2 regions of the Alkalibacterium iburiense genome follow, and region 2 is predicted to be linked to the other one. Evidence: a T-box and tRNA genes for the amino acid it is inferred to sense, from the RefSeq annotation. Region 2 holds a T-box; the other holds one or more tRNA genes.
The links. A T-box is a leader RNA that pairs with one kind of tRNA and senses whether it is charged. The one in region 2 lies ahead of ABDZ53_RS11920 (valine--tRNA ligase), so its partner is inferred to be a tRNA-Val.
Positions count from the first base shown of each region.

Region 1: it encodes a tRNA-Val, which carries the amino acid that the T-box ahead of ABDZ53_RS11920 (valine--tRNA ligase) is inferred to sense. The anticodon was not compared.

Region 1 is NZ_BAAACW010000114.1:188-9,394, forward strand. Features, by position in the region: partial or broken gene ABDZ53_RS09450 (glycoside hydrolase family 113) at 1-713, shown strand, start outside; gene ABDZ53_RS09455 (glycoside hydrolase family 1 protein) at 746-2,221, shown strand; gene ABDZ53_RS09460 (hydroxymethylglutaryl-CoA reductase, degradative) at 2,442-3,716, opposite strand; tRNA gene ABDZ53_RS09465 (tRNA-Val) at 3,857-3,929, shown strand; gene ABDZ53_RS09470 (LapA family protein) at 4,119-4,607, shown strand; gene ABDZ53_RS09475 (hypothetical protein) at 4,784-4,945, shown strand; gene ABDZ53_RS09480 (aldo/keto reductase) at 5,136-6,119, shown strand; gene ABDZ53_RS09485 (manganese catalase family protein) at 6,294-7,067, opposite strand; gene ABDZ53_RS09490 (CsbD family protein) at 7,382-7,603, shown strand; gene ABDZ53_RS09495 (GntR family transcriptional regulator) at 7,802-8,173, shown strand; gene ABDZ53_RS09500 (ATP-binding cassette domain-containing protein) at 8,175-9,056, shown strand; gene ABDZ53_RS09505 (hypothetical protein) at 9,049-9,207, shown strand, end outside.
Region 2 is NZ_BAAACW010000163.1:872-11,527, forward strand. Features, by position in the region: gene ABDZ53_RS11905 (cysteine desulfurase family protein) at 1-413, shown strand, start outside; gene thiI (tRNA uracil 4-sulfurtransferase ThiI) at 433-1,650, shown strand; gene tpx (thiol peroxidase) at 1,720-2,223, shown strand; T-box leader at 2,224-2,442, shown strand; gene ABDZ53_RS11920 (valine--tRNA ligase) at 2,503-5,151, shown strand; gene ABDZ53_RS11925 (HAD family hydrolase) at 5,154-5,804, shown strand; gene radC (RadC family protein) at 5,877-6,560, shown strand; gene ABDZ53_RS11935 (cold-shock protein) at 6,774-6,974, shown strand; gene ABDZ53_RS11940 (rod shape-determining protein) at 7,202-8,212, shown strand; gene mreC (rod shape-determining protein MreC) at 8,391-9,242, shown strand; gene mreD (rod shape-determining protein MreD) at 9,242-9,793, shown strand; gene ABDZ53_RS11955 (septum site-determining protein MinC) at 9,823-10,500, shown strand; gene minD (septum site-determining protein MinD) at 10,500-10,656, shown strand, end outside.

The DNA of each region.
Region 1 (9,207 bases), on a different contig from region 2:
AAGTCATCCTTAAGCCTATGCTGAATGTAAGCGACGGCACATGGCGTGCGCATATCAATTTCTTCGATCATGATGTGCCATGCGAGCCTAAGTGGTCAGACTGGTTTAAAGCTTACACAGAGTTCATTGTTTATTATGCGAAACTAGCGGAAGAATCACAGTCGGATATGTTTGTGATTGGCTGTGAAATGGTTAATACGGACCGGAGAGAACAAGAGTGGCGTGATTTAATTAAAGAAGTGAGAAGCCACTATTCAGGTCCTATTACGTATAACTGTGATAAATATCAAGAAGACCACGTGACTTGGTGGGATGCAGTAGACGTGATATCCTCGTCAGCTTACTACCCGATTCATACATGGGATGAACAACTGCCACGAATTGAAAAAGTAGTCAAAGAGCACAATAAGCCTTTCTTCTTTTGTGAAGCAGGCTGTCCAAGCAGGGAAGGGTCTAAGCTGTTACCGAATGATTGGGCTTTAAAAGGACAAATTGACTTAAGCGAACAAGAAGATTGGTATAGAAATATGTTTAAACACACGTCCAAAGAGCCATGGATTCAGGGATTTGGATTATGGGACTGGAAAGCTCTTCTATACCCCATCGATAAAGCAGAACACGATACTGATTATGCACTCTATGGGAAACCAGCAGAAAAAGTAGTTTTCGACTATTATACATCAGTCGAAAGGGAAGCGAAGAGTGTCTCATAGAAAAATAGGGATAGTGAAGGAGAAGAGTCGTTATGAAAATTGAATTTCCAAAAGATTTCTGGTGGGGGGCAGCCACATCGGGTCCTCAAAGTGAGGGCAGGTTTAATAAAAAGCATGCCAATGTATTTGATCACTGGTATGAAATTGATCCGGATGCCTTTTATAATAATGTAGGGCCTGATACGGCCTCGAACTTTTATAATAGTTTTAAAGAAGATATTGCCATGTTGAAAAAAATCGGTTTAAATTCAGTGAGAACATCTATCCAGTGGAGCCGATTAATCGATGATTTAGAAGAAGGAACGTTAAATGAAGATGGTGTTCGTTTTTATAACGACTTAATTGATGAATTTCTTAAAAATGGCATCCGTCCCGTTATCAATTTACATCACTTTGACATTCCAGCCGAACTGTATCATAAATACGGAGGATGGGAATCTAAATATGTCGTGGATCTGTTTGCTAAATTCGCTGAACAATGTTTCAAGTTATTTGGCGACCGAGTGGAAGATTGGTTTACCCATAATGAGCCGATGGTTGTAGTAGATGGGCAGTACTTATACCAATTCCACTACCCATTAGTGAGAGATGGTAAAAAAGCCGTTCAGGTCGCTTACAACTTAGTTTTAGCTTCAGCCAAAGCTATTGAGAAATTCAGAAAAGTCAATACGAATCCTAAGGGACGTATCGGTATCATTTTAAACCTAACACCTTCTTATCCGGCTACTTTGGAAGCAAAAGATGTAGAAGCCGCTCGCTTTGCCGATTTATGGTGCAATCAAATGTTTCTGGATCCCTCTATTCATGGAGTGTTTCCTAAAGAGTTAACAGATGTATTAGACAAAGACGGCGTGCTATGGGAATCGACAATCGAAGAAGAAAAGATCATTCTCGACAATACAATTGATGTACTGGGTGTGAACTTTTATCACCCGAACCGTGTCCAACAGCCAACGGTCTCTCCCAATAGTCTAACCGTGGACTGGATGCCGAATAAGTACTACGATTCTTATGAAAAACGCAATAGACGAATGAACGTGGACAAGGGATGGGAAATCTATCCCAAGGCCCTTTACGACATTGCCATCAATGTGCGAGATAATTACAACAACATTCCATGGTTTGTATCAGAAAACGGCATGGGTGTGTCACGTGAGGAACGCTGGTTAAACAAGGACGGCATGATTGAAGATGATTACCGTATTCAATTCATTCAAGAGCACTTATATTGGGTATCAGAAGGCATCAAAGCAGGTTCCAACTGCTTTGGCTATCATTTGTGGACACCTATCGACAGCTGGTCATGGATGAATGCTTATCGAAACCGTTACGGATTCATTTCCAACAACATCCATACTCAAGTCAAAACAATCAAAAAATCAGGCTACTGGATTAAAGAAGTAGCGGACGCTAATGCTTATGATATGCCTGAAGAATTAATTGAGTCATTAGTCATTCAACCGGAAAGTACCGATATAACAAGCGATATCGAACTCATTAAAGAATAAAAGATTAGGAGGGGAGCAATATGCTCACCCTCCTAATCTTTTTTATGTCCCGTTATCTGTTTATCGACGTTCGTAAGGAAGAGGGTGCTCTGAAAGAGGATAGAGCTAGATCATATAGACGTTCGCACTAAGAAGAGGGCTCTGAAGGGAGTTATAACGAACAGATATCGACGTTTAGGCTATGACTTTAGACCTGAACGTCGATAATTGCTGGTATAGCTTATAATTGTTCTAAAATCTCTTTTGCGGTCGCCAAATTCATATGTGGTGCTTTTTTAAGTTGGTCTGCGACCTGTTGCACTTGTTCACCCGTCGCTCCAGCGCTAATGGCTAGTGATCGGGCATGTAAGCCCATGTGTCCTTTTTGAATCCCATCTGTGATTAAAGCACGAACAGCCGCAAAATTTTGAGCTAATCCGACTGATACAATGATCCGTTCCAACTCTTTGGCAGTAGGCTGCCCTAATATTTTATGAGCCAGTTTTGCTCCGGGGTGAATGCTGATAGAGCCGCCGACAGCACCAACAGGCATGGGCAAAGTTAAAGTTCCAACTAAATCACCAGCATCATTTTTATCCCATTTGGTTAAAGAGCGGTATTGGCCTGAACGAGAGGCATAAGCATGACTGGCCGCTGATACAGCACGCCAATCATTTCCCGTCGCGATGACGACAGCATCCACACCGTTCATTACCCCTTTATTGTGAGTCACTGCTCTGTATGGATCGATTCGAGCAACTTGAGTGGCTTCAATGATACGGTCCCGCACGACTTCTCCAGAATAGTCTCCCGTAGCTAATTTACGTACTGGAATAGTACATGTAGCTGTGGCCATACATTCTGTCGTATAGTTAGATAAAATTCGTAATAGAGCTGTGCCACCAGTCACTTCTTCAAGATAAGGCGCGATACCTTCCATCATCGTATTAACGATATTTGCGCCCATAGCTTCCTGAGTATCGACATGCACGTGGATGGTTAGATAAGTAGGTGTTTCTTCATCCAAGACTCTTATCTCAATATCCTTTGCTCCACCCCCTCTTTTGACAATAGAGGGATGAGCTTCGTTGGCTCGTTGTAAAATAGCTTCTGTCCTAATTTTTACACTCTTAACAGCTTCATCAATATTCGGAACATTTTTTAGAGTGACTTGTCCAATCATTGTTCTCTCTGTGACAGCCGTTGAAAAACCACCACCAGAACTAATGATTTTTGCCGCAAAACTAGCAGCCGCAATCACTGAGGGTTCTTCGATGGCCATGGGTACGACCACTTCTTTATCATCAATAAGGAAATTCATGGCCAAGCCAAAAGGAAGAGAGTAATTACCGATATAATTTTCAATCATATGGTTACCGATGCCTTTTTCCAAGTTGAGTGATTCATTTAATAAAGCCTGACTGTCTTCTTTTGAAATAACACCAGCATCTAGTAAAGCCTGTATTTTTTCCTGAAAATCTTTTTTATAGAACTTTGCTAATTGACTTGTATCCATTTGTATCGAACCCTTCTACATTATCTCTCCTTCATTATGAATGAAATTTTTGAAAAAGAAAAGCGAAGAGTGATGAAGAAGAAAAATGAGGTTTACAATGTCATAAAAATTTAGTATACTAATGTAAGTGAAATAAAGTCGGTTCCTTAGCTCAGTTGGGAGAGCACTACCTCGACAAGGTAGGGGTCACTGGTTCGAGCCCAGTAGGGACCATATACATAAATTAACAAAATAGCCTAATAATCATAGACCATTTATTGGTCTACAAGATTATTAGGCTATTTTTTGCTTACTCTAAAGTGCCAACCTTTTCATGCGTATCAGTATCTATTTCTATAGTGAAGAATTATAATTAGCTTGTAAAACGGTTGCAATCCATTATAATTCTTGGAGGAGTGGAAAATGATTATATTAGCAATAGTTTTATTGTTGATAGTGGGTGTCGTAGCATTTTTAAATATGGAGACGGTCATGCTCAATCTTTATTTAACAAGTTTTGATCTCCCATTATGGTTGGTTATTGTCGGTACACTGTTGTTAGGTATAGTTATAGCCGGGCTGTTAGCCAGTGCTGTCATTGAGCGACACAAACAAGCTTTAAGAGATAAAGATGAAGAAATGGACCGGGCTGAGGCAGAAAGGAGAGAATCGGTTGAAAAAGTGAGACAAGATGCAGATGCTCAAATCGAAATACAGAAAAAAGAAGCTGAAATCCAACGATTAAATGCACAGTTAGCTTCAAACCAAAATAGAAACCAATCGGTGAATGAAACCAGTGTTGAAGGACCTGAAAGTAGACACACTAGAGTAGATGTGCCTGAAGAAAACCATACAATAATAGACGTACATGAAGAAAACAATCACGATAGAACAAAACTAAATCCAAGATAATAAATAGAATACGCCAGCTGATGACTAGCAGGACCATCATATAATTCATTTGAAGCACCATAAACTGTATCTATTAGACGTTTAGGTGCTTCTTTTATTAACCCTTCCAAAAGAGGTTTATGATAATTTAGATGTGTATCATTTCAAAGTCTCAGGAAAAAAGAAGGAGGATAAAAATGTCTCTCATTAAGAAAATAAAAGAAAAATTTTCTTCAAGAAAGAGCAAAACGTTAAGTGAATTTAGAAAGGAATTAAAAGAACGCGATATAAAGCTAAAAAAAGACCAGAATAATGGAAAAAAGCATTCAAAATCAAAGGGACGTTCAAGAAATGACTAGTCAAATGATAAGTGAGTAGTTTGGTATTCTTCAGGCTAGAAATTATTGTATATGAGAGCCTATTGTGATAGCGGATACATTATTTTTGAGATATAGTATAATTAGTGACAACTAAGGGTTCGCAGTTGGTTTACACGAAAGAAATTAGTCAGGTTTATAAGGTATTTAAATTTTAAGGAGGAACGACAGTATGGAGTACACCTATTTAGGACGAACAGGGTTAAAAGTGAGTAAGCTGTGTTTAGGAACAATGAATTTCGGTTCGTATACCAGTGAAGAGGATGCATTTGCTATTATGGACAGAGCACTGGATGCAGGCATCAACTTCTTTGACACAGCAAATGTATACGGCGGCAAGGATCAAAGAGGACGGACGGAAGAAATTATTGGTCGCTGGTTTGCACAAGGTGGCGGACGAAGAGAAAAAGTCGTTCTGGCCACGAAAGTATATGGTGGGATGGAAGATGAAAAGGATGGACCGAATAAAGATAGCGGATTGTCTGCATATAAAATCCACCGACACTTGGAAGACTCTCTAAGACGTCTTCAAACCGATCATGTTGAACTTTATCAAATGCATCATATTGAACGCCATGCACCTTGGGAAGAAATATGGGGTGTATTTGAATCATTAGTCAATCAGGGAAAAACCTATTATATCGGGTCGAGTAATTTTGCCGGCTATCATTTAGCTCTTGCTCAAGCAGCAGCCGAAAAACGGCATTTTCTAGGATTGGTATCTGAGCAGCATAAATATAACTTGCTCTGCAGGCTACCAGAATTAGAAGTCCTTCCAGCTGCAGAAGATTTGGGTATTGGCGTCATACCATGGAGTCCATTGGGCGGAGGTTTGCTCAGTGGAAAAATTCTCGACCCGGAACCCGGATCAAGAAGTGAACAGCGCGCATCTGAGTTATCTGATCAGGAACGTAGTCAATTAGAAGAGTATTCTAAGCTATGTAAAGAAATTGGAGAAACTGAACCGAATGTCGCTTTGGCATGGCTGTTAGCCAACCCAGTTGTGACAGCTCCGATTATTGGTCCTAGAACGATGGATCAATTGGAACAGGCACTCAAAGCTGTTGAAATTAACCTCTCAGAAGATGTGATGGAAGAACTGGACAGAATCTTCCCTGGTCCGGGAGGTCATGCTCCAGAAGCTTACGCTTGGTAAAAACTCAGTGGAGTGGTCAGTTGCGGGTTGAATGAAAAACACGTTGTTTCAATCCTAGCGGATACTGAATGAATTCTGTTAAAAACCTACAAAAAAGCACATTACTCTTTTGGACTTTACTGTCCAGTTAAAGAGGAATGTGCTTTTTAATATACTTATTTTACTTTGATAAAATTATCTATCTACGTGATGAGAGAGATCTTCAATCAGCTTTTTACCTTGTTCAATAGTTATTTCACCTTGTGTATTTCTAATGTCTTCAGGGGATGGAGCAGGATTGCCCATGCCGCCGTGAGGGCTTGGGTCTTTTTCATACTTAAACTTCTCACCATCTTTAGCAGTTCTTCCTTCATAGAATTCTCCAGAAGCTTCTCCCTCAGAGAAATTCATAACAGTGTGGTTAAACTTCGAATGCTCTAAATCTTTTGTACCGTAAGGAACGACGACACCGTATTGCTTCTCCAATTCTTCAGCTGCTTCAATAAACTGCAGTTGATGCTGCGTTTCACGAGCCATTAAGAAAGCCAGCATGTCTCGAATGCCTTCATCTTCAGTCATATGATATAAACGAGTCACTTGGGGACGACCCATTGATTCACGCGTCACATTAAAGCGCATGTCTGCTAGCATATTTCCGCTTGCACTCATATAGGCCGCTGTCCAAGGTGTTCCGTTTGGATTGTTTAAATTAGCACCTAGTCCATTTAAAATTCCGTGGTTAGGGTCCATTCCGCTTAATACAGAAGCAATCTTAGCGTCATTATTGTTATAAATACTTTCTTGTACATTTAAAGGAGAATCCTTTAAAAGCAAATTAATCATATTGGCTAGCATTTCAATGTGTCCAATTTCTTCCGTACCTGTATCTAATAGTAAATCTTTGAATTTATCATTTTCTTTCCCAACTGTATTCCATGCTTGGAATAAGTAGGAGGTCATTCCTGTCATTTCGCCTCACTGTCCACCAATCGCTTCTTGTAATCGACGTGCCATCAACGGATCTGGTCTCTATGGTTCAGCATTATATTGCAGTTTGTTCATACGTTTAAACATAATTTTTCCTCTCTCTTTCTTAATAGTTTAACATCAGAAACAATTTACAATGAGTAATCCTTTTAGAACGACCCAAAGTTACCACGGCTTAAAAAGAAATACAAAGAATAAGCCTTGGTTCTGCTTCAAATCGAATCAGTTGAACCTGTCATTTTGTCTGTTGTATACTCAATTTGAGATAGAGAATAATTAAAGGAGGAAGATTGAAAATGGCAAATGACGGAAAATGGGATCAGGCAAAAGGTAAAGCAAGAGAAGCAGCCGGAAAATTAGTAAATGATAAAAAGCAAGAATCTAAAGGAAAAGCTGAGCAGAGGTCTGGCAAAGTAAAAGAGAAAGCAAATGATACAAGAGACTCGGCAGAAGGAACAGTTGAAGGAATCAAAGAATCTTTCACTGATAATGATAAGAAAGACAAGAGAAAAAGATAAATCTTAATAAACCATAGCTCCCTATTGGGTTTGTGTACATTCAATGTATACAGCTTAATAGGGAGTTTTTCATTTTTTTGAAAATAACTAAATTAATTAATATAAGTAAATATCTTGACATCTTTTCTCATGCACTATATACTCATATACACAGGTATATAACCATATGACCAAACAAAGAAGAAAGTGGTGAGCGTATTGCCTCAATCATTTGATGATAGTAAGCCGATTTATATACAAGTGAGAGAAAGGCTGGAGGATATGATTGTAAAGGGTCAACTTGAAGAAGGTGAACAGGCGCCTTCTACAACTCAGTTATCTAAGTTTTACAAGATTAATCACATTACAGTTGGAAAAGGAGTTAATCAATTAGTTGACGAAGGGGTTTTATTTAAAAAGAGAGGTATTGGGATGTTTGTTTCGGATGGAGCAAAAGAGAAATTGCTAGAAAATCGTAAAAAGACTTTTGTAGCAGAATACATTCACCCATTATTAGTAGAAGCTGAAAAACTAGGCATAACAAAAGAAGAACTTTCAAATATGTTAAAACAAGAAAAAGGAAGTGAGTAATATGGAACCAAAAGTAGAATTTAAAAATGTCAGTTTGAAGGAAAATGATTTTCAAATTTTAAACACTATTCAACTATCCTTAATGAGTAATAAAACAATTGGTCTCATTGGGAGGAATGGAGCAGGAAAAACGAGCCTACTTTCTTTATTAGCTTCTTACCGTTTGCCGACGAATGGGCAAGTATTGATTGATGGTGAGGAAGCTTTTGAAAATGATGACAAAATGGAACAAGTTGTTTTCATTTACCCTGAAGATTATACAGAAGAAAGCGATACGGTAAAAGATACATTGACTTTTATGAGTCGCTATCTTCCCAATTATGATAGCGACTATGCTGCTTATTTAATTGAGCGATTTAAATTACCTTTAGATAAAAAAGTAAATGAATTATCAAAAGGGATGCAGTCGGCTTTAAATGTTACAAGCGGATTAGCTAGCAGGGCGCCAATTACTATTTTTGACGAAGCGTACTTGAGTATGGACGCTCCGTCAAGGGATATTTTTTACGAGGAATTGCAAGAGGATCAAATTAAGCATCCTCGTTTAATAATTATGTCTACCCACCTTGTTTCTGAAGCAGAGTATTTGTTTGATGAAGTGGCGATTCTTCATAAAGGGCAATTACTTTACCATGAAGAGTATGAATCACTTGTTTCCAAAGGTATAACAATTACAGGTGATAAAGCTGAAGTAGATGCCCTAGTTGCATCTTATGAACAGATAAATGAAAAACATTTAGGTAATGTCAAATCTGTTACCGTATTTGGAGAAAAACTAGAACAGCTCGTTGATAAAGCAGAGAGTTATGATGTGGAGATCAGTCCGGTTTCCTTGCAACAACTCTTTAATCACTTAACAGAGGAGAGACAATCACATGAATAAACAAAAGAAAAAATGGATGATTGGAAAAGATGTAACAGAATTTCTTAGTTTTGCTCATCTGTGGTATTTAGGGATAATCGTTGTCATTTATATACTGATGTTTATCTTTTTTGGAACATTGGATGCACCAGTTTCAGACTTTTTAAACTTT
Region 2 (10,656 bases):
TAGCAGCCATGGCGAAGGCCTTTAGGTTAGCCACTGAAAACAGTCAAGATAAACAGGTGAAACTCACTCAATTAAAAGAAGCCCTGACGTGTTATCTAGAAGAAAAAGAAAAAGTCACTCTTTTTAGTCCAGAATCAGCGTCTCCCCATGTATTATGTTTTGGGATACAAAATATAAGAGGAGAAATTGTCGTGCATGCATTAGAAAAAGAAGGTATCTATGTTTCTACAACGAGTGCTTGTTCAAGCAAGAGAAAAGACAAAGGTCAGTCTATAACTGGAATGGGCTATACAAAAAAAGAAGCAGAAACAGCTGTACGCATAAGTTTAAGTATGCAAAACACTAGGGAAGAAATAGAACAGTTTAAAACGGTCTTTGACAAGATCTATGAGCAACTCAAGGAAATAAATTAAATTAGAAAGGATGGTTTCGTTGCAAGTAACTGAAATAATGCTGCGTTACGGCGAATTATCCACAAAAGGAAAAAATAAAAAGTATTTCATAAAAAAGTTGTTAAATAATGTAAAAAACAAATTGAAGCCTTTTAAACAGCTAGAAGTAAAATCAAATCGTGATCGTATGTATATTACATTAAACGGAGAAGAGGCCGATTTGGTTATGGAAGAATTAAAAGATGTTTTCGGCATTCAATCTTTTTCTCCTGTCGTTAAAGTAGAGAAATCACTGGAAGAAGCAAAGAAAGCAGTCGTTAGTCTGATCGGTCGTCATTATGAAAAAGGGATGTCCTTTAAGATTAATACCCGTCGATCAGACCATGAATTTGAATATGATACGAATGATTTGAATAGATTACTAGGAAAAACTGTAGCTGAAGCCTATGAAGACAGCGTCGTCCAAATGAAGAACCCTGATATTACAGCCCGTGTAGAAATCAGACACAATGGGATTTATATATCAGTGGATACTATTTTAGGACTAGGAGGTCTACCTGTAGGAACTGCTGGCAAAGGCATGCTGATGTTATCCGGTGGGATAGACTCTCCGGTAGCAGGGTACTTGGCTCTTAAACGCGGGATGACAATAGAGGCTGTGCATTTTCATAGTCCTCCTTACACCAGTCCCCAGGCTTTACAGAAGGCAAAAGATCTTACTTCTAAACTGGCTCGTTATGCAGGACCTATTCAATTTATAGAAGTGCCTTTTACAGAAATTCAAGAAGCGATAAAGAAAGAGATACCTGATAGTTATTCTATGACTGTCACACGTCGAATGATGCTCAGACTAACAGATGAGATACGCAAAAGACGAGACAGCTTAGCTATTGCAAACGGAGAATCACTCGGACAAGTAGCCTCCCAGACATTGGAAAGTATGCTCGCAATTAATGAGGTAACCTCCACTCCGATATTACGTCCATTAATTTCTATGGATAAAAATGAGATAATAGATATTGCCAAACAAATTGATACATTTGAATTGGCTGTTCAGCCTTTTGAAGATTGCTGTACAGTTTTTGCGCCAGTGAAGCCTAAGACTAAGCCGAAACTGGATAAAGTGAAAGAGTTGGAGAAAGCTTTAGATATTGAGCAGTTGGTTCAAAATGCATTAGATGGGTTGAAAATTGACCATATCACTACTCATGACAACACAAGTGACCAGCAAGATAATTTGTTTGAGTCCTTATTATAATGTTTTAGTTGCAAACCTCCTTTCTAAACAGGTACACTAGAAGTATAATATGAGAAAGAAGGGAATAAAATGGACGTAACATTAAAAGGCGAAAAATTTCAAACAAATGGTGAGGCCCCTCAAGTAGGAGATATGGCACCTTCATTTACACTGAAAGACTTAAATGACAAGCCGGTAGAGCTCTCTGACTATAAGGGCGAAGTAGTTATTCTCAGTACTTTCCCAGACATTGAAACAAGCACTTGTGCGAGACAGACGGATACATTTAATGATAAAGCGAAAGATCTGAAAAACACTCGGGTTCTTTCTATCTCAGCTAATACAACGGATCAACAGAAAGAATGGGCATCAGATAAAGAGATTGCGACAGAATTACTTCATGACGATGACCGTTCTTTTGCTAAGACCTATGGCTTATACATTGAGGATATTGATAAAGTCGCTCGAGCTGTTTTCGTATTAAACAGAGAAGGCCAGGTTGTTTATAGAGAAGTGGTTAAAGAAATGGCTGAAGATCCAAATTATGAAGAAGCTTTGTCAGCGGCTAGACACGAAGAAGCAGAATTAAATTAAATAGAAGCGTTGAGCAAGAGGAGTATTAAAATAGACTATTTCAGAGAATGGGTGTGTGGTGGAAATCCCTAATAGTTATTTTAAGAATGTAGCTTGTGAGCTTTTGCAGTGAAGTGGAGTAACTGCATGTGGAATGACGGAACACTATATCCGTTATTAAGAGATTAGGGTTCATGACCCTAATAATTAAGGTGGTACCGCGAAGCACTCGTCCTTTATATAATAGGATGAGTGCTTTTTTGTATAGAAAATGTAAAACTTAAGAAGGAGTGACCAGCAATGGAAGATAATTTAACTATGTCCAAAAAGTATGAACCAAGTAAAGTAGAAGAAGGTCGTTATGAGAAATGGCTTGAAAAAGATTTGTTTAGACCAAATGAAAAGGGAACCGAGCCTTATTCAATTGTTATTCCGCCTCCCAATGTTACCGGGAAACTGCATTTAGGTCATGCTTGGGACACCACGCTTCAAGATATTATTATCCGTCAAAAGAGGATGCAAGGATACGATACGCTATGGCTACCGGGTATGGACCATGCCGGCATAGCGACACAGGCTAAAGTAGAAGAAAAATTGGCTCAGCAAAATATATCAAGGCATGATTTAGGTCGGGAAAAATTCTTAGACAAAGTTTGGGAATGGAAAGAAGATTATGCTGAAGAAATCAGAAAACAGTGGGCAAAAGTGGGCATTTCTGTTGATTATTCAAGAGAAAGATTTACTTTAGATGAAGGTTTAAATAAAGCTGTGAATAAAGTATTTGTTGATTTATACAATAAAGGATTAATTTACCGCGGTGAATATATTATTAATTGGGATCCTAAAGCTCAAACGGCACTGTCTGATATCGAAGTGGAACATAAAGAGGTTAACGGGGCTTTTTACCACATTCAATATCCTTTAGCTGACGGAGAAGGTGGGGTAGAAATTGCTACGACTCGTCCTGAAACAATGCTAGGTGACACGGCTGTTGCAGTACATCCTGAAGATGAGCGCTACCAGCATTTGATTGGTAAAAAAGTACTCTTGCCCATATTAAATAGAGAATTGGAAGTCATAGCAGATGACTATGTCGATAGGGAGTTCGGGACAGGTGTGGTTAAAATTACCCCTGCTCATGACCCGAATGACTTTGATATAGGCCAACGCCACAACTTAGAACAAGTCAACGTCATGCATGATGATGCTTCAATGAATAGTCTAGCGGGACCTTATGAAGGTATGGACCGTTTTGAAGCGCGAAAAGCATTGGTTAAAGATTTAAAAGAACAAGGGTATTTAATTAAAATTGAAGAGATGCAGCACAGTGTCGGTCACTCGGAACGCACCGGTGTCGTAGTGGAACCTAGACTCTCTACTCAATGGTTTGTTAAAATGACTCCACTAGCTGAGAATGCTTTGAAAAACCAGAAAACAGAAAACAAAGTTCACTTTGCACCTGAACGCTTCGAGAAGACATTTACAACTTGGATGGAAAACGTTCATGATTGGGTTATTTCTAGACAATTGTGGTGGGGTCACCGTATACCTGCTTGGTATCATAATGAAACAGGTGAGGTTTACGTTGGAGAGCATGCTCCAGAAGACAAAGAAAATTGGACTCAAGACACAGACGTACTGGATACGTGGTTCAGTTCAGCTCTTTGGCCCTTCTCTACCATGGGATGGCCTGACGAAAATAGCGAAGATTACAAAAAATACTTCCCTACAAGTACATTAGTTACAGGATATGATATCATCTTTTTCTGGGTCAGCCGTATGATATTCCAAAGTTTAGAGTTCACTGGAGAATCTCCTTTTAAAAATGTATTGATACACGGATTAATACGCGATGAGCAAGGCAGAAAAATGAGCAAGTCGCTGGGGAACGGGATTGATCCCATGGAAGTTATTGATCAGTATGGGGCAGATGCCCTGCGCTGGTTCTTGTCTAATGGATCCGCACCTGGGCAAGATGTTCGTTTCAGTTATGAAAAAATGGATGCTGCCTGGAACTTTATCAATAAAATCTGGAATGCCAGTCGCTATGTCATTATGAATTTAGGAGAGTTTAAGTTAGAAGACAGTGATTTATCAGGTGAAAAGTCAATAGCTGATAAATGGATACTAGCAAGGCTCAATGAAGTGGTTGGTCAAGTAACGGAGCTATTTGAAAAATTTGAATTTGGTGAAGCAGGACGTCAATTGTATAAGTTCATTTGGGATGATTATTGTGACTGGTACATTGAAATGAGTAAAGAGATTTTAATGCAAGGAACAGAGCAACAAAAAAATACAACCAAATCTGTCTTGGTTCATGTATTAGATCAAACATTACGTCTGTTGCATCCAATTATGCCTTTTGTAACTGAAGAGATATGGGAGCATATTCCGCATGAAGGAGAGTCTATCGTCTTAGCCTCATACCCTCAGGTAAGAGAAGAGTTCGAAGATTCAAAAGCAATCAACAATATGGAAATGTTAATCGCCCTCATTAAATCTGTTCGTAGTATTCGATTGGAAGCTAATCGCCCGCTTTCAAAAGAAGTAGATATTTTGATTAAAGCTAAAGGCCAAGAGGAAAAAGATTTCTTAGTTCAGAACCGTTCATTCCTAGAAAGATTCTGTAACCCTGCTGATTTGCAAATTGACACGGAATTAACCATACCTGATGAAGTGAAGTCAGCAGTTGTTTCTGGGGCAGAAATCTACTTGCCATTGGCCGGGCTGGTTGATATTGGTGAAGAAATTCAGCGTCTTGAAAAGGAAAAAGAGAAATGGGAAAAAGAAATAGATAGAGTAGAGAAGAAATTAGCAAATGAAAAATTTGTTCAGAATGCACCGGATAACATTGTTGAGGAAGAACGCCAAAAAGGTGTCGATTATAGAGAAAGATTTAATGCTGTCACCAAACAGATAGAGAAATTAAAATCAATAAACGAGGGATGATAATGAAAAAAGCTGTCATTTTTGATATGGATGGATTGATGTTTGATACAGAATCTCTCTATTTTAAAGGGAATCAAATTACAGCAGAATCGGTAGGCATTCCTTTTGATTATGCTTTCTACGAAAATTATATTGGTTCGAGTGACGATGATCTCTATGAAGGAATGTACCAAACCTTTGAAAAAGAAAAAGTGGATGCTTTTATTGAGCGTGCTGAATCTGATGTAGAAGATGTCTTATTCTCATCTGACCCTGTTTTAAAAGAAGGGCTAGTTCCGCTACTGGATTATTTAAAAGAACACCACATAAAAACAATAGTGGCTTCCAGCTCTAAAAGACAGGTTGTTCAGACACTTTTAAAGAACGCCGAGCTGACCCATTACTTTGATGCCATAGTAGGTGGGGATGAAGTAAAGGTTTCGAAACCTCACCCAGAGATATTTCAAAAAGCAGCTGCGCTTACAGGTTATGAACATTCTGAGATAGTGGTACTCGAAGATTCTTTGAATGGTATCCGAGCGGCTCATGCTGCTGGAATAGATGTCATAATGGTGCCGGATTTAATCCAGCCAACTGATGAAGCCAGAAAGCTTGCATTAGATATCTGCAATGATTTGCATGAAATTCTTAGAAAGATAAAAAACGGTTTTTGATTTTAAAAGATAGTATATATAGAAGGGGAGGAAAACACCTCCTCTTCTTTTTTTATACATAGGAGGAAAGATATGATCAATCAAAAATTTATTGAGGTACCACAAGAAGCGAGACCAAGAGAAAGAATGGAAGATTTCGGCCCAGCTGCCTTGGCTAATCACGAACTACTAGCCATACTTCTGAGAACAGGTACAAAAGAGCAGAATGTGTTGCAGTTAAGTATGCAAGTTCTATCTAACTTCGATGATTTGTATACCTTTAAACATGCCTCTTTAGAAGAATTAATGAGCATTACGGGTATAGGGAAGGCTAAAGCAATAGAAATGTTAGCCATGATTGAATTGGGTAAAAGAATGGCTAAAACAACCCAACTGAAAGAAGGGACGGTGACGTCATCTCAATTTGTGGGAAAATTGTTAATGGAAGAACTCAATGGCTTACAACAAGAGATTGTTTTAGGATTGTTTCTGAATACAAAAAATGAAATTATTAAAAAGGAAGTCATATTCAAGGGTTCCTTAAATACGAGTGTTGCTCATCCAAGAGAGATTTTTAAAGCTGCTATTAAGTATGCTTCAGCACGTATTATTATTGCACATAATCATCCCTCGGGAAATCCAGAGCCGTCCGAAGCTGATTTTCAATTCACGCAACGCATGAAAGAAGCAGGAAATATTATTGGAATTGACCTCCTGGATCACTTTATCATAGGGGATGATTCCTATATCAGCTTAAAAGAGTATGGGGCCTTATAAAAAATGTTAGCGCTCTTAAATCCAGAGTTACCAACTAAAAAGGAAATTTAAATAAAAAGGGCTTTAACTTGCATTCTTAAAAACCTCATGTTACTATTAAATTAGCAATTTGTTAGGGAAAGAAAAAAGTAATGTGTAACAACATTCCAATTCGTACCTTTAGCAACTTGTGAAATATAATTGTGCTTCAAGGCACGAGGAGGAAATAGAAACATGGAAAATGGTACAGTAAAATGGTTTAACGCAGAAAAAGGATTTGGATTTATCGAGCGCGAAGGTGCAGACGATGTATTCGTACACTTCTCAGCTATTAACGAAGAAGGATTCAAATCATTAGAAGAAGGTCAAGCAGTTACTTTCGATATCGAAGAAGGCGCACGCGGACCTCAAGCAGCTAACGTAGAAAAAGCTTAATAACTTAAAATAAGACTATTTTTAACCGAGTGAGCTAACTAGCTTACTCGGTTTTTTAATGATTTTTCTTCCCATGTTTCTTTTTGTAAGGATTAAGTTTCAAATATTAAAATTAAAATAAAGTCTATTGCAACTAGTGCATAATGGCCTAGAAAAAGGTACAATTAAAGAATGAAAATGATTAGTTAAATTTGAAATGTTTTTGAAGGTTGAAAGGAGATTTTTTAGTGGTATTTTTTGGAAAAAAAGGGATTGGTATTGACTTAGGAACTGCCAATACGAACGTTTATATTGAGGGAAAAGGCATTGTTTTAGGGGAACCATCTGTAGTCGCTATTGATAAAACGACTGACGAAGTTGTGGCAGTCGGTGAAGATGCTCAAAAAATGATTGGTCGTACCCCTGGAAGTATTGTAGCCATTCGTCCGATGAAAGATGGGGTTATTGCTGATTTTGATATTACGGCTTCAATGATGGAATATTTTATTAAAAAAGCTGTTGGAAGAAGTGCTTCTAAACCTCTCGTGGTGGTTTGTGTGCCAGGTGGAGGAACGGAAGTTGAAAAAAGAGCCATTATAGATGCGACTAAAATGGCTGGAGCAAAAGAAGCGTATTTAATTGAAGAGCCTTTTGCAGCAGCGATTGGAGCAGGTCTACCTGTTAATGAACCTACAGGAAGTATGGTTGTGGATATTGGAGGCGGAACGACAGATGTTGCCACCATTTCCTTAGGAGGTATCGTAAGCAGCCGTACCATTAAAATGGCTGGAGATCAAATGGATGTTTCAATTATTCACTTTATTCGTAACCGATATAATTTGTTAATTGGTGAAAGAACAGCTGAGGCTGTGAAGATGGAATTGGGCAGTGCGTCCCTTGAAGCCGCAAAAGAAATGGATTCGATGGATATTAGAGGCCGTGATTTATTAACGGGTCTTCCAAAAACCATAACTATAAAAGCTGAAGATGTTGCTGAAGCTATCAAAGAAGTTGTTGATAGTATAATAGTTGCTGTTAAAGGCACTTTAGAAGACACATCTCCAGAAATTTCAGCAGACGTTATTGATAGAGGAATTGTTCTCACTGGTGGGGGCGCTCTATTGAATAATTTGAGCGATGTTATCGCCAAAGAGACAGATGTACCGGTATTTGTAGCAAGTAATCCGTTAGAATGTGTAGCAATCGGAACGGGAGAAGCTTTAAATCACATGGATGTATACAAAAAACAATCGAGATAAGCATAAACAAGCGAGGAGGCACACTTCTCGCTTATTTATTGGTTAGGACAAAGTATGCCTCTTGTCTACTGACGAATACACCTGTCCTTCTGTACACATTTGTTCACTAAACTGCCTCTACGATATCGAGAAAATGTATGGTAAAATAAGCAGAGTTAAAATATATGAGGTGTAACAATTGAACCAGTTTTTTACAAATAAAAAAATGATTATACTACTTATCAGTGTGATACTCTTTGTTTCTCTTCTTTCTCTGTCATTGAGAAGTGGAGGGAATAATCCCTTCTTACAGCAAGTGACAAATGATATCACTGCTGTGTTAGGTCGAACATTTTCCAGACCAGCTAATGCGGTAACGGAACTATTTGATTCCATCACAAACTTGCAGAATACGTATGAAGAAAATCAGCGATTAAAAACTGAAATTGATCAAATTTATGAAAGACAAGCTGAACTGAATGTATTAAGAGATGAAAATGAACGTTTAGAGGAAGAATTGAATTTGCAGAGTTCACTATTGGACTACCGTACTATATCTGGAACAGTTATTTCTAGAAATCCTGACACCTGGGTCGATCAAATTATTGTGGATAGAGGGAGTCAAGATGGAGTGGAAATAGGCATGCCGGTTATGTCTGGGAATGGACTTGTCGGACGTATTTCTGAGGTTAATCCCACCAGTTCAAAAGTAGTGCTTTTAACGAATGTTGATCAAAGTTCTAATCAAGTCTCTTCTGAAATCGTGATGGATGAAGTGGTTTACGGACTCATTAGTGGATATGACAGTGAGACGAATCGTCTGATTATGTCGCAAATTACGTCTACAACAGATATCAATGAAGAAGAGCTGATCACGACATCAGGATTAGGTGGCGCTATACCAAGAGGGTTAGTCATTGGTGAAGTAGACGAAGTCAGAATGGACTCATTTGGCTTAGCCCAAGAAGTGTATGTCACTCCAGCCACTGATTTTAACAATATACGATACGTTACTATCATTCATCGTTTAGCTGACAGTGGGGATGAGTAATGCAGAACTTCAAAAGAATACTCATCCCTATTGTGCTGCTTTTCATAACTTTACTTCTTGATGGTATAGTCACGTCCTTATTCACGGCAGAATTACAAACGTCTATCGGTATTATGGTTCCAAGATTGTTTGTACTGACCGTTATCATCCTAGCGTTTCATTTAGAGCCAAGACATATTTACATTTTAACCATCGTTTTCGGTTTTATTTATGACAGTTATTATTCGGGTATTCTTGGAATTTATATGACTGTTCTCATGCTTATAACTTATTTCGTTATAACATTACGTCCTTATTTGGAAACGCATCTGTGGGTTCTTATCCTCATTAGCATCATTTTACTAACTATAAATGAATTCTTCATTTTTGCTGTTTACCGCGTTCTTGATTTGACTTCTTTAACAGCACAAGCTTTTATGGCTGAAAGATTAGGAGCTACATTAGCACTGAATACTATATTTATAGTAGTTTTGGGTTATCCTCTGAAACAGGTAGCGGAAATCATAAAAATGGAGAAAGATGAGCGACCCAATAAAAATAGAATTATGTAACTAACGACTATTATGTAGAGGTGAAACTAATGAATAATTCAGTGTCTCTGAAAGGGACTAAAGAAGGATACCAATTAATTATTCAATCGTCAGCTTCTTTTGAATCGATTCTAGAAGAATTAAAAGAACTCACCATGCAATTAAAAAAAGACTCAGCTGCCGGTCATGAAATTACATTCTTTGTTAAAACGGGTAAGCGAGAATTGACGAATGAAGAAAAAGCGCAACTAACTGAAATCATTGAAGATGACCATTTCAAAGTTCATTCCTTTGAAGCAGAAGTTATTTCAGTAGAAAAGGCTTTAAAATGGCATATAGAATCGGCCCCGACCCTAGAGGCTAAGACGGTGAGAAGTGGTCAAATTGTCGAAGCTGAAGGGGATTTGCTTTTAATTGGGGGCGTACACCCAGGAGGCACGGTGAGAGCAACTGGGAGTATATTTATCATTGGTGAACTGAGAGGTATTGCTCATGCGGGATATGGTGGAAAAGAAAGTGCCATAGTTGTAGGCAATTTCCGTTATAATGCTCAAGTGAGAATTGGCGACAATGTTCATGTAATTGAACAAGATGAAGATTCTGAAGAGTTAAAGAATGATGTTGAATTTGTTTATGTAAATGACTTACATATTATTGAAGTATCTCCCCTTCAAAAATTAAAAACAGTTCGACCAGAAATAGGGAAATATGCAGGAGGGTTAATGTAATGGGGAAAGCAATCGTTATAACATCTGGAAAAGGAGGAGTAGGTAAAACTACTTCTACAGCAAACATTGGAACAGCACTTGCCCTTCAAGGACATAAAGTGTGTTTAGTAGATATGGACATAGGCTTAAGAAACCTGGATGTTATATTAGGATTAG